Regions from separate parts of the Pseudomonas sp. GL_091 genome, predicted to be linked through region 2. Evidence: riboswitches for the same ligand, from Rfam matches in the RefSeq annotation. Region 2 holds a riboswitch; the other holds the start of a gene.
The links. A riboswitch is a leader RNA that binds a small molecule or an ion and turns the genes downstream of it on or off. The one in region 2 is predicted to bind cobalamin.

Region 1: it holds a riboswitch for cobalamin, as region 2 does, so the genes downstream of both, cobO (cob(I)yrinic acid a,c-diamide adenosyltransferase) here and AC3ITY_RS18610 (CbtB domain-containing protein) in region 2, are expected to answer to the same signal.

What each region holds. Positions count from the first base shown of each region.
Region 1 covers NZ_CM174451.1:1,807,653-1,811,816, reverse strand. Annotated here, with positions in the region: gene bluB (5,6-dimethylbenzimidazole synthase) at 1-571, opposite strand, end outside; gene AC3ITY_RS08320 (cobyrinic acid a,c-diamide synthase CobB) at 568-1,905, opposite strand; gene cobO (cob(I)yrinic acid a,c-diamide adenosyltransferase) at 1,902-2,513, opposite strand; cobalamin riboswitch at 2,596-2,828, opposite strand; gene AC3ITY_RS08310 (hypothetical protein) at 2,982-3,566, shown strand; gene AC3ITY_RS08305 (PQQ-dependent sugar dehydrogenase) at 3,634-4,164, shown strand, end outside.
Region 2 covers NZ_CM174451.1:4,103,795-4,107,958, forward strand. Annotated here, with positions in the region: gene cobN (cobaltochelatase subunit CobN) at 1-344, opposite strand, end outside; gene cobW (cobalamin biosynthesis protein CobW) at 348-1,418, opposite strand; cobalamin riboswitch at 1,522-1,734, opposite strand; cobalamin riboswitch at 1,843-2,068, shown strand; gene AC3ITY_RS18610 (CbtB domain-containing protein) at 2,190-2,381, shown strand; gene AC3ITY_RS18615 (CbtA family protein) at 2,393-3,100, shown strand; gene AC3ITY_RS18620 (cobalamin biosynthesis protein) at 3,097-3,510, shown strand; gene cobM (precorrin-4 C(11)-methyltransferase) at 3,596-4,164, shown strand, end outside.

The DNA of each region.
Region 1 (4,164 bases), 2.3 Mb from region 2:
TCGGCGCCGGATAGAACTCCCTCACCGGCCCCAGGCACAGCACCGCCAGCGGCTTGGCACCCGGCGGCAACCTCAACAAATCGGCCAGGGCTTGCGGTTCGAACAGCGACACCCAGCCCATGCCCAGCCCTTCGGCGCGGGACGCCAGCCACAGGTTCTGGATCGCGCAGGACAACGAAGCCATGTCCATTTCCGGTAAGGTGCGGCGGCCGAAGATATGCTGCTCGCGGTCGTCCATCAGCGCGGCGACCAGTACCTCGGCACAATCGTTGATGCCTTCCACCTTGAGCTTCATGAACTCATCGCTGCGCTCGCCAAGGGCTTCGGCAGTGCGGATGCGTTCTTCTTCCACCAGGGCCTGGATTTGCCCGCGCAAGGCGCGATCGCTGATGCGGATGAAGCGCCAGGGCTGCATCAGGCCGACACTGGGGGCCTGGTGTGCGGCCTCGAGCAGGCGCCGCAGCAATTCGGGCTCGACGGTGCCGCCGCTGAAGTGGCGCATGTCACGGCGCTCGGCGATGGCACGATAGACCGCTGCGCGTTCGGCTTCGGAATATGCGTTATCCGTCATGGCCGCTTCGCGAGCAGGCTCGCTCCTACAAGGTTTTGGTCCGGCGCAAACAGTGCGGCAATCGCCGAAGGGTTCGACGGAAAATAAAAGTGCACATAAGAGGCGGTCATCCGCCCTTCACGGTAGACCGCCTCCGCTCCGCGCCCGCCGTTAGGGCTCAATCCACGGGCAATCGGCGCCAGTTCAGTGGTGGTCAACGAATGGTGGTAGGTGTGCCCGCGTAGAGAACCTTCCGGCAATTGCACCGCCTGCAACGCCAGCGCTGCCAGACGCTTTTGCATCACCGCATCACCGACCAGCAAGCCAACCAGTTCGGCGCGAGTGCCCTCGACATCGGTCAGGGAATCGAGCAGATACAGCATGCCGCCACACTCGGCGAGCAATGGCTTGCCGGCGGCGTGGTGCGCACGGATCGCTTCGAGCATCGCGGTGTTTTTCGCCAGCGCAACATGGTGCAGTTCCGGGTAACCGCCCGGCAGATACAGGCTGTCCGCCTCCGGCAACTCACGGTCGCGGATCGGCGAGAAGAACGACAACTCGGCGCCCATCGCCCGCAGCAGATCCAGGCTTGCGCCGTAGGTGAACGCAAAGGCTTCATCCCGGGCAACGGCAATGCGTACACCGGCCAGCAGCGGTTCGACTGCGATGACATCAGGGGCGGCGAACTCGACCGCCGGTGGCAGCGCGACCTCGCAACTGCTGGCCAGGGCATCGGCGGCCGCATCGAGGCGCAGGTCGAGATCGTTCAACTCACTGGCCTGAACCAGCCCCAGGTGCCGGCTCGGCAATTCGATCCCGGTTTCCCGGGACAGCGCGCCGTACCAGCGCAAACCTTCAGTCAGGCTGCCTTCGAGCAGTTGCGCGTGGCGCAGCGTGCCGACACGATTGGCCAGCACGCCGGCGAACGGCAGGTCCGGCTGATAACGCGCCAGCCCCAGGGCCAGTGCGCCGAAGGTCTGGGCCATGGCGGTGCCATCGATCACCCCCAGCACCGGCACACCGAAATGCCGCGCCAGATCGGCGCTCGACGGCGTACCGTCGAACAGCCCCATGACACCTTCGATCAGGATCAGGTCGGCTTCAGCGGCGGCTTCCCACAGCAGCCGGCGACTCTCCTGCTCGCCGACCATCCACATGTCCAGCTGATACACCGGCGCACCACTGGCGCGTTCGAGAATCATCGGATCGAGAAAGTCGGGGCCGCACTTGAACACACGGACCTTGCGCCCCTGATTGCGATGCAATCGGGCCAGCGCCGCGGTGACGGTGGTCTTGCCCTGGCCAGAAGCCGGCGCGGCAATCAGTACCGCCGGACAGTGCCGAGGCTGACTCACAATTCGACGCCTTTCTGCGCTTTGATCCCGGCCTGAAAGGCGTGTTTGATCACGCCCATTTCGGTGACGGTGTCGGCCATCTCGATCATTTCCGGCTTGGCGGCACGACCGGTGACCACCACGTGTTGCATCGGCGGGCGGGCCTGCAAGTCGCTGAGCACCTGATCGAGTTCGAGGTAGCCGTGCTTGAGGGCGATGTTCAGTTCATCCAGCACCACCAGACCGATGGACGGATCGCGCAGCAGCTGCTGCGACACCGCCCAGGCGGCTTCGGCGGCGGCGATGTCGCGCTGGCGGTCCTGGGTTTCCCAGGTAAACCCTTCGCCCATCACATGAAAACGCACCTGCTCGGGAAAGCGCCGGAAGAACAGCTCTTCGCCCGTGCTGTTGCGGCCCTTGATGAACTGCACCACGCCGCATTGCATGCCGTGCCCCATGGCGCGGGCGAGCATGCCGAAGGCCGAACTGCTCTTGCCCTTGCCGTTGCCGGTCAGCACCAGCAGCAGGCCACACTCGTTCGGGGAATTGGCGATGCGCTCGTCGATCACGGCTTTTTTGCGCTGCATGCGCGCCAGGTGGCGTTCGTCACGATCGGGGGTATCAGTCATGGGGGAGCTCTCCGTTGAGGCAGGAATAACGGCGGGCAGGCACAAGAATAGAAGGCAAAAAGCCTGGCATCGCCCACCGTGATGCCGCTGGATGAATCAGGCCGGTCTCCGGGCTCATGAGTGGCGCGGGGCCAGACTGTGCGCCTTCCCGCATCGAATCGACACAGTGGCATCAGACACAGTTTTCACTCATTTACCGTTGCGGGGGCAGCGCCGGAATTGCGGACCTTCGACCAACAGAAGGACTCACTCACCGACTTCCCTGTTTCACTCTGTCGACCCAAGCCACAGAGCACCTGAAACAAGCCGCGAAGGTTAGAGGGTTGGGGGTGGAGCGTCAATTAAAGCCGGGCGGCCATCGACCGAATAGCTGCCAACAATCAATAAACTGACGTCAATCTTGTGCCACGCTCCCAGCAGTGATATCAAAGAGCCACAAACTCACAACACAACAACAAGGGTGAGCCCATGCAAGGCATGATCATCAACAATCCAAAGCTGGAATTCCTGCGCCCGGTGCTCGAGCACTGGTTCGAATGCATCGACCGTTACAACGCCGTCCGTGGCGATGGCGACACACCGTACTGGCACGACGAAAAGGCCAATCTCGGACTGCTGTCGGCCGCGGCCTGGATGGCCGAGATGGTCACGCTGCAACAGACGCCCACCCGCAAGCAGACCGAAGAAGGCGAACGCAACAGCCGCGCCGACCTGCTCCTGGCCTCGCCCGAAACCCGCGCCTACATCCAGACCAGTCAGCGCTGGCCACGGGTCAACAGCCTCAACCTGACCCAGGCCCTGCTCGACATCGCCAGCGATGCGAAGCGGCTGAGCCACGCCAGCGACCTGAAACTCGGCTGCCTGTTCGTCGCTCCGCAAAAAGCCCAGCAGGGCGCCACACCGGAAGAACTCCAGGACATGGTCGACGACCTGCAAAAGGAACACACCTGCGCTGTCGCCTGGTATTTCCCTTATGCCTACCGCAAGTTGCGCAACGAAGCCGGCAACTATCACCCCGGCATTGCGGTGCTGTTCAAGGAAGCTCGCGGCTGAGGGGTTGAACCATCGGACGACAACGCTTCTCTATGATTAGAACAAGGCATTCATAGGGAAGACCAGCATGCGCACGCCCCCGCTCGCTCTCGTTATCGCGCTCTGCGGAGGGCTCGCCGCTTGTGGCGAGACCTCCCGCCTGCAAGTCTCCGACGGCACCGGTCCATCGCCTCAATTGCCGGAACCGAAAAAAACCCTGATCCCGACCGTGAACATCGCCCCGGCCATCGGTTGGCCGCAGGGCGCAAAACCCATCGCCGCCACGGGCACTCAAGTGGCCGCTTTTGCCGAAGACCTGGATCACCCGCGCTGGCTTTATGTGCTGCCCAATGGCGATGTGCTGGTGGCGGAAACCAATGCACCACCCAAACCCGAAGACGGTAAAGGCATTCGCGGCTGGGTCATGAAGAAAGTCATGGGCCGCGCCGGGGCCAGGGTGCCCAGCGCCAACCGCATCACCTTGCTGCGCGACAAGGACCGTGATGGCGTCGCGGAAACCCGCACGGTGTTTCTGCAAAACCTCAACTCGCCCTTCGGCATGACCCTGGTCGGCAATGACCTGTATGTGGCCGACACTGATCGCCTGCTGCGCTTTCAC
Region 2 (4,164 bases):
CCCGGCACCAGAATCACCTGCACGCCGCGCTGCGACAGCTCGACCAGGCGCTCGATGCCGTAACGCCAATAGGCGATGCCACCGTGCAACGAAATCAGGATCACCCTGGCGTGACGCAGCACTTCATCGACGTACAAATCGACCGAGGCATGGTTCTGCACCTGCATCGGGTTGGCCAGGCGCACGCTCGGGTAATCGTCGGGCAATTGCTGCGCCGCTTCGGCGAGCAGCGCGAGGCTGGAATCGCCGCTGCACAGGATCACCAGTTCGGCGGGGGTTTGTCCAAGGTCGGCAATGTTGTCATCCGACACAAAACCGCCGGGCTGGGTCCTGAGCAGGTGCATGGATTACTCGCTGAGCGCGGCGCGCAATTGCGCTTCGAGAACAGTGGCGTCCAGTTCCTGGCCGATCAGCACCAGGCGGGTTACGCGTGCTTCTTCGGCGCCCCACTGGCGGTCGAAGTGCTTGTCGAAACGCGTGCCCACGCCCTGGATCAGCAGGCGCATTGGTTTGTTCGGGATCGCCGCAAAACCCTTGACCCGCAGGATGCCGTGCTGGACCACCAGTTGGGTCAGCGCATCCAGCAGCAGGCTTTCGTCGGCTTGCGGCAGTTCGATGGAGATCGAATCGAAGGCGTCGTGATCGTGGTCATCATGATCGTCGTCGCCATCATGATGATGGTCGTGGTGGCTGTGACGGCTGTCGATGTGTTCTTCGGAGCCGGCACCCAGGCCGATCAGCACGTCCAGCGGCAGGCGACCACTGCTGGCCTCGATGATTTTCACCGCTGGCGGCAATTCCTCGGCGACTTCCAGGCGCACGCGGGCCAGGTCCGCCGGGTTGATCAGGTCGGCTTTGTTGAGGATCACAAGGTCAGCGCTGGCCAGTTGGTCGGCGAACAGTTCGTGCAGCGGCGATTCGTGGTCCAGGTTCGGGTCGAGTTTGCGTTGGGCGTCGACCTGATCCGGGAACGCGGCGAAGGTGCCGGCGGCCACGGCCGGGCTGTCGACCACGGTGATCACCGCGTCCACCGTGCAGGCACTGCGGATTTCCGGCCACTGGAAGGCCTGGACCAGCGGCTTGGGCAGCGCCAGGCCCGAGGTTTCGATGAGAATGTGATCAAGATCGCCACGACGGGCCACCAGTTCGCGCATCACCGGGAAGAATTCTTCCTGGACGGTGCAGCACAGGCAGCCGTTGGCCAATTCATAGACACGGCCGTTGGCTTCTTCTTCGGTGCAACCGATGGAGCATTGCTTGAGGATTTCGCCATCAATACCCAACTCACCGAATTCGTTGACGATCACCGCGATGCGGCGACCCTGGGCGTTGTCGAGCATGTGCCGCAGCAGCGTGGTCTTGCCCGAGCCGAGAAAGCCGGTGACGATGGTGACGGGGAGTTTGGCCAGTGTTTTCATCGGATGCCCTATGGCTAATGTGGCGGGCATACGGGACGACGACCGGCAACGCGGAGGCGCGTGCCTGAGGAGTTCGCCACCGGATCACCCCGCCCGGTTGAAAGTGAGAATCTGTGACGAGGCAGGTCTCCTGGCTGACGGTGTGCCGGCCTTGAGCCTGGCATTCGCTGCGCCTTCCCGCCGGCCTCATGGATTGAGTCAGCAGTGGCGTGGCAACGAACATCACCGTTCACAGTTGCGGGGGCAGCCGCGGCATCGACCGCGTTCCCTTCTTAGCTTCGGCAAACGCCGAAGAACCTCGAAAGCGCAAGGCTACGCATGGTATTGGGGCGGGTCAATGCTTGCGATCCCTGTGGCAAGGGGGCTTGTGTAAATTTCAAGTGAGAACCCTTGCCAATTGACGCCCAACCCCCGCCCATGCTCTCCTACACACCTTGTTACGGGTGCCCTTCACAGGGTGAAACGGGAAACCGGTGAATCATGTGCTTTACTCTTAAGCCATGTCAGTCCGGTGCTGCCCCCGCAACGGTAAGCGAGCGAAGCATCAGATCCACTGTGCCACTGCGGCATGGGAAGGTGATGCTTTCAGGTTCAGGCGCAAGCCTTTGCCCCTCGTGAGCCCGGAGACCGGCCCGTAACACAAAGTGACAAGTACGATCACTGAACCAACAAACCCGCGGTGGGCGGGCGCTGTTTGAACCTCTGCGCGCCAGGTCGTGCGGGGGTTTGCATGCGCTCTTATTCCCCGCTGACAGACCAGAGGGAAACGCCATGTCGATCATCAGCAGCGCCGAACACACATCCGCGAGCACCACCTCAACCTTGACCCAACGTCTGGCCGCTGCTGTCTGCGCGTCGATCCTGGGCGCAAGCCTTGTGTATTTCGCCGGTTTCTCGCACATCGAAGCGGTGCACAATGCCGCCCACGATACCCGTCACAGCTCCGCATTCCCGTGCCATTGAGAGCTGTCGACATGATCAAGCGTATTGCGCAAACCGCAGGTTTCACCGGGCTGCTGGCCGCCCTGCTGCTGACCCTGCTGCAAAGCTTCTGGGTCGCCCCGCTGATTTTGCAGGCCGAAACCTACGAAAAAGCCGAACCGGTCGCGACTGAAGTTCACCAACACGCCGATGGCGCCATGGCTGCCCACACCCACGATGCACAAGCCTGGGAACCGGAAGACGGCTGGCAGCGCGTGCTGTCGACCACCGGCGGTAACCTGGTGGTGGCCGTCGGTTTCGCCCTGATGCTGGCCGGCCTGTACACCTTGCGTGCGCCGACCAAAACCTCGCAAGGCCTGCTCTGGGGCCTGGCCGGTTATGCGACGTTCGTGCTCGCGCCGACCCTCGGCCTGCCACCTGAATTGCCCGGCACTGCCGCAGCGGACCTGGCACAACGGCAACTGTGGTGGATCGGTACCGCCGCCTCCACCGCCGTCGGTATCGCGCTGATCGTGTTCAGCCGTCACTGGCTGATGAAAGTCCTCGGCGCGGCGATACTCGCCGTTCCCCATGTGATTGGCGCACCGCAACCGGAAGTGCATTCGATGCTTGCTCCAGAGGCGCTGGAAGCCCAGTTCAAAATCGCTTCGCAACTGACCAACGTGGCGTTCTGGCTGGCCCTGGGCCTGATCAGCGCCTGGTTGTTCCGTCGCAAAAGCGATGGCCAATACCACGCATGACTGACGTCAGCACAGCGCCGACCCTGGTGGTCGGCCTGGGCTGCCAACGGGGCTGCCCCGTCAGCACGTTGCTGGCGCTGCTCGATCAGGCGTTGGAGGCACACCAGATTGCTCGTCATGAAATCAAGGCGCTGGCCAGCATCGATTCGAAGCGCGACGAACCTGCGTTAATCGAACTGGCTCAGCAGCTTGGCCTGGAATTGATGTATTTCAGCAGTGAACAACTGGCCGCTTATGAACCGCAACTCAGTCATCAATCGCAAATAGCGTTTGAACGCACCGGTTGCTACGGCGTGGCGGAAAGCGCCGCACTGGCCCTGGCGGAACAACTGGCCCAGGCCCCGGCAAAACTGCTGATTCCACGACAAAAATACGCCCAGGCAACACTGGCATTGGCCGGCGCGGCATAAAAACCCCGATAATCCCCACCGTTGATCATGAACATTCTTCATCTGAAGCCCTGTTCAGCCCCTTTTTTCCCCACAGGAACCGACGATGACCGTCTACTTCATTGGCGCAGGTCCCGGCGACCCCGAACTGATTACCGTCAAAGGCCAGCGGCTGATTCGCAGCTGTCCGGTGATCATTTATGCCGGTTCCCTGGTACCTGCCGCCGTACTGGAAGGTCATTGTGCCGAGCAGGTGGTCAACAGTGCCGAACTGCACCTGGAACAGATCATCGACCTGATCAAGACCGCCCACGCCAAAGGTCAGGATGTGGCTCGGGTGCACTCCGGCGATCCAAGCCTGTATGGCGCCATTGGCGAGCAGATTCGCTATCTGCGTGAGCTGGGCATTGCGTTCGAAATCGTACCCGGCGTGACTGCCACAGCCGCTTGCGCAGCGCTTTTAGGAGCAGAACTGACGCTGCCGAACGTTTCGCAGAGCGTGATCCTGACGCGCTACGCCGACAAAACCGCCATGCCACCCGGAGAGGAATTCTCCAGCCTGGCGCAGCACGGCGCGACCATGGCGATTCATTTGGGGGTCAATCACCTGGCGAAGATCGTTGAAGAACTGCTACCCCATTACGGCGCCGATTGCCCGATTGCGGTGGTTCACCG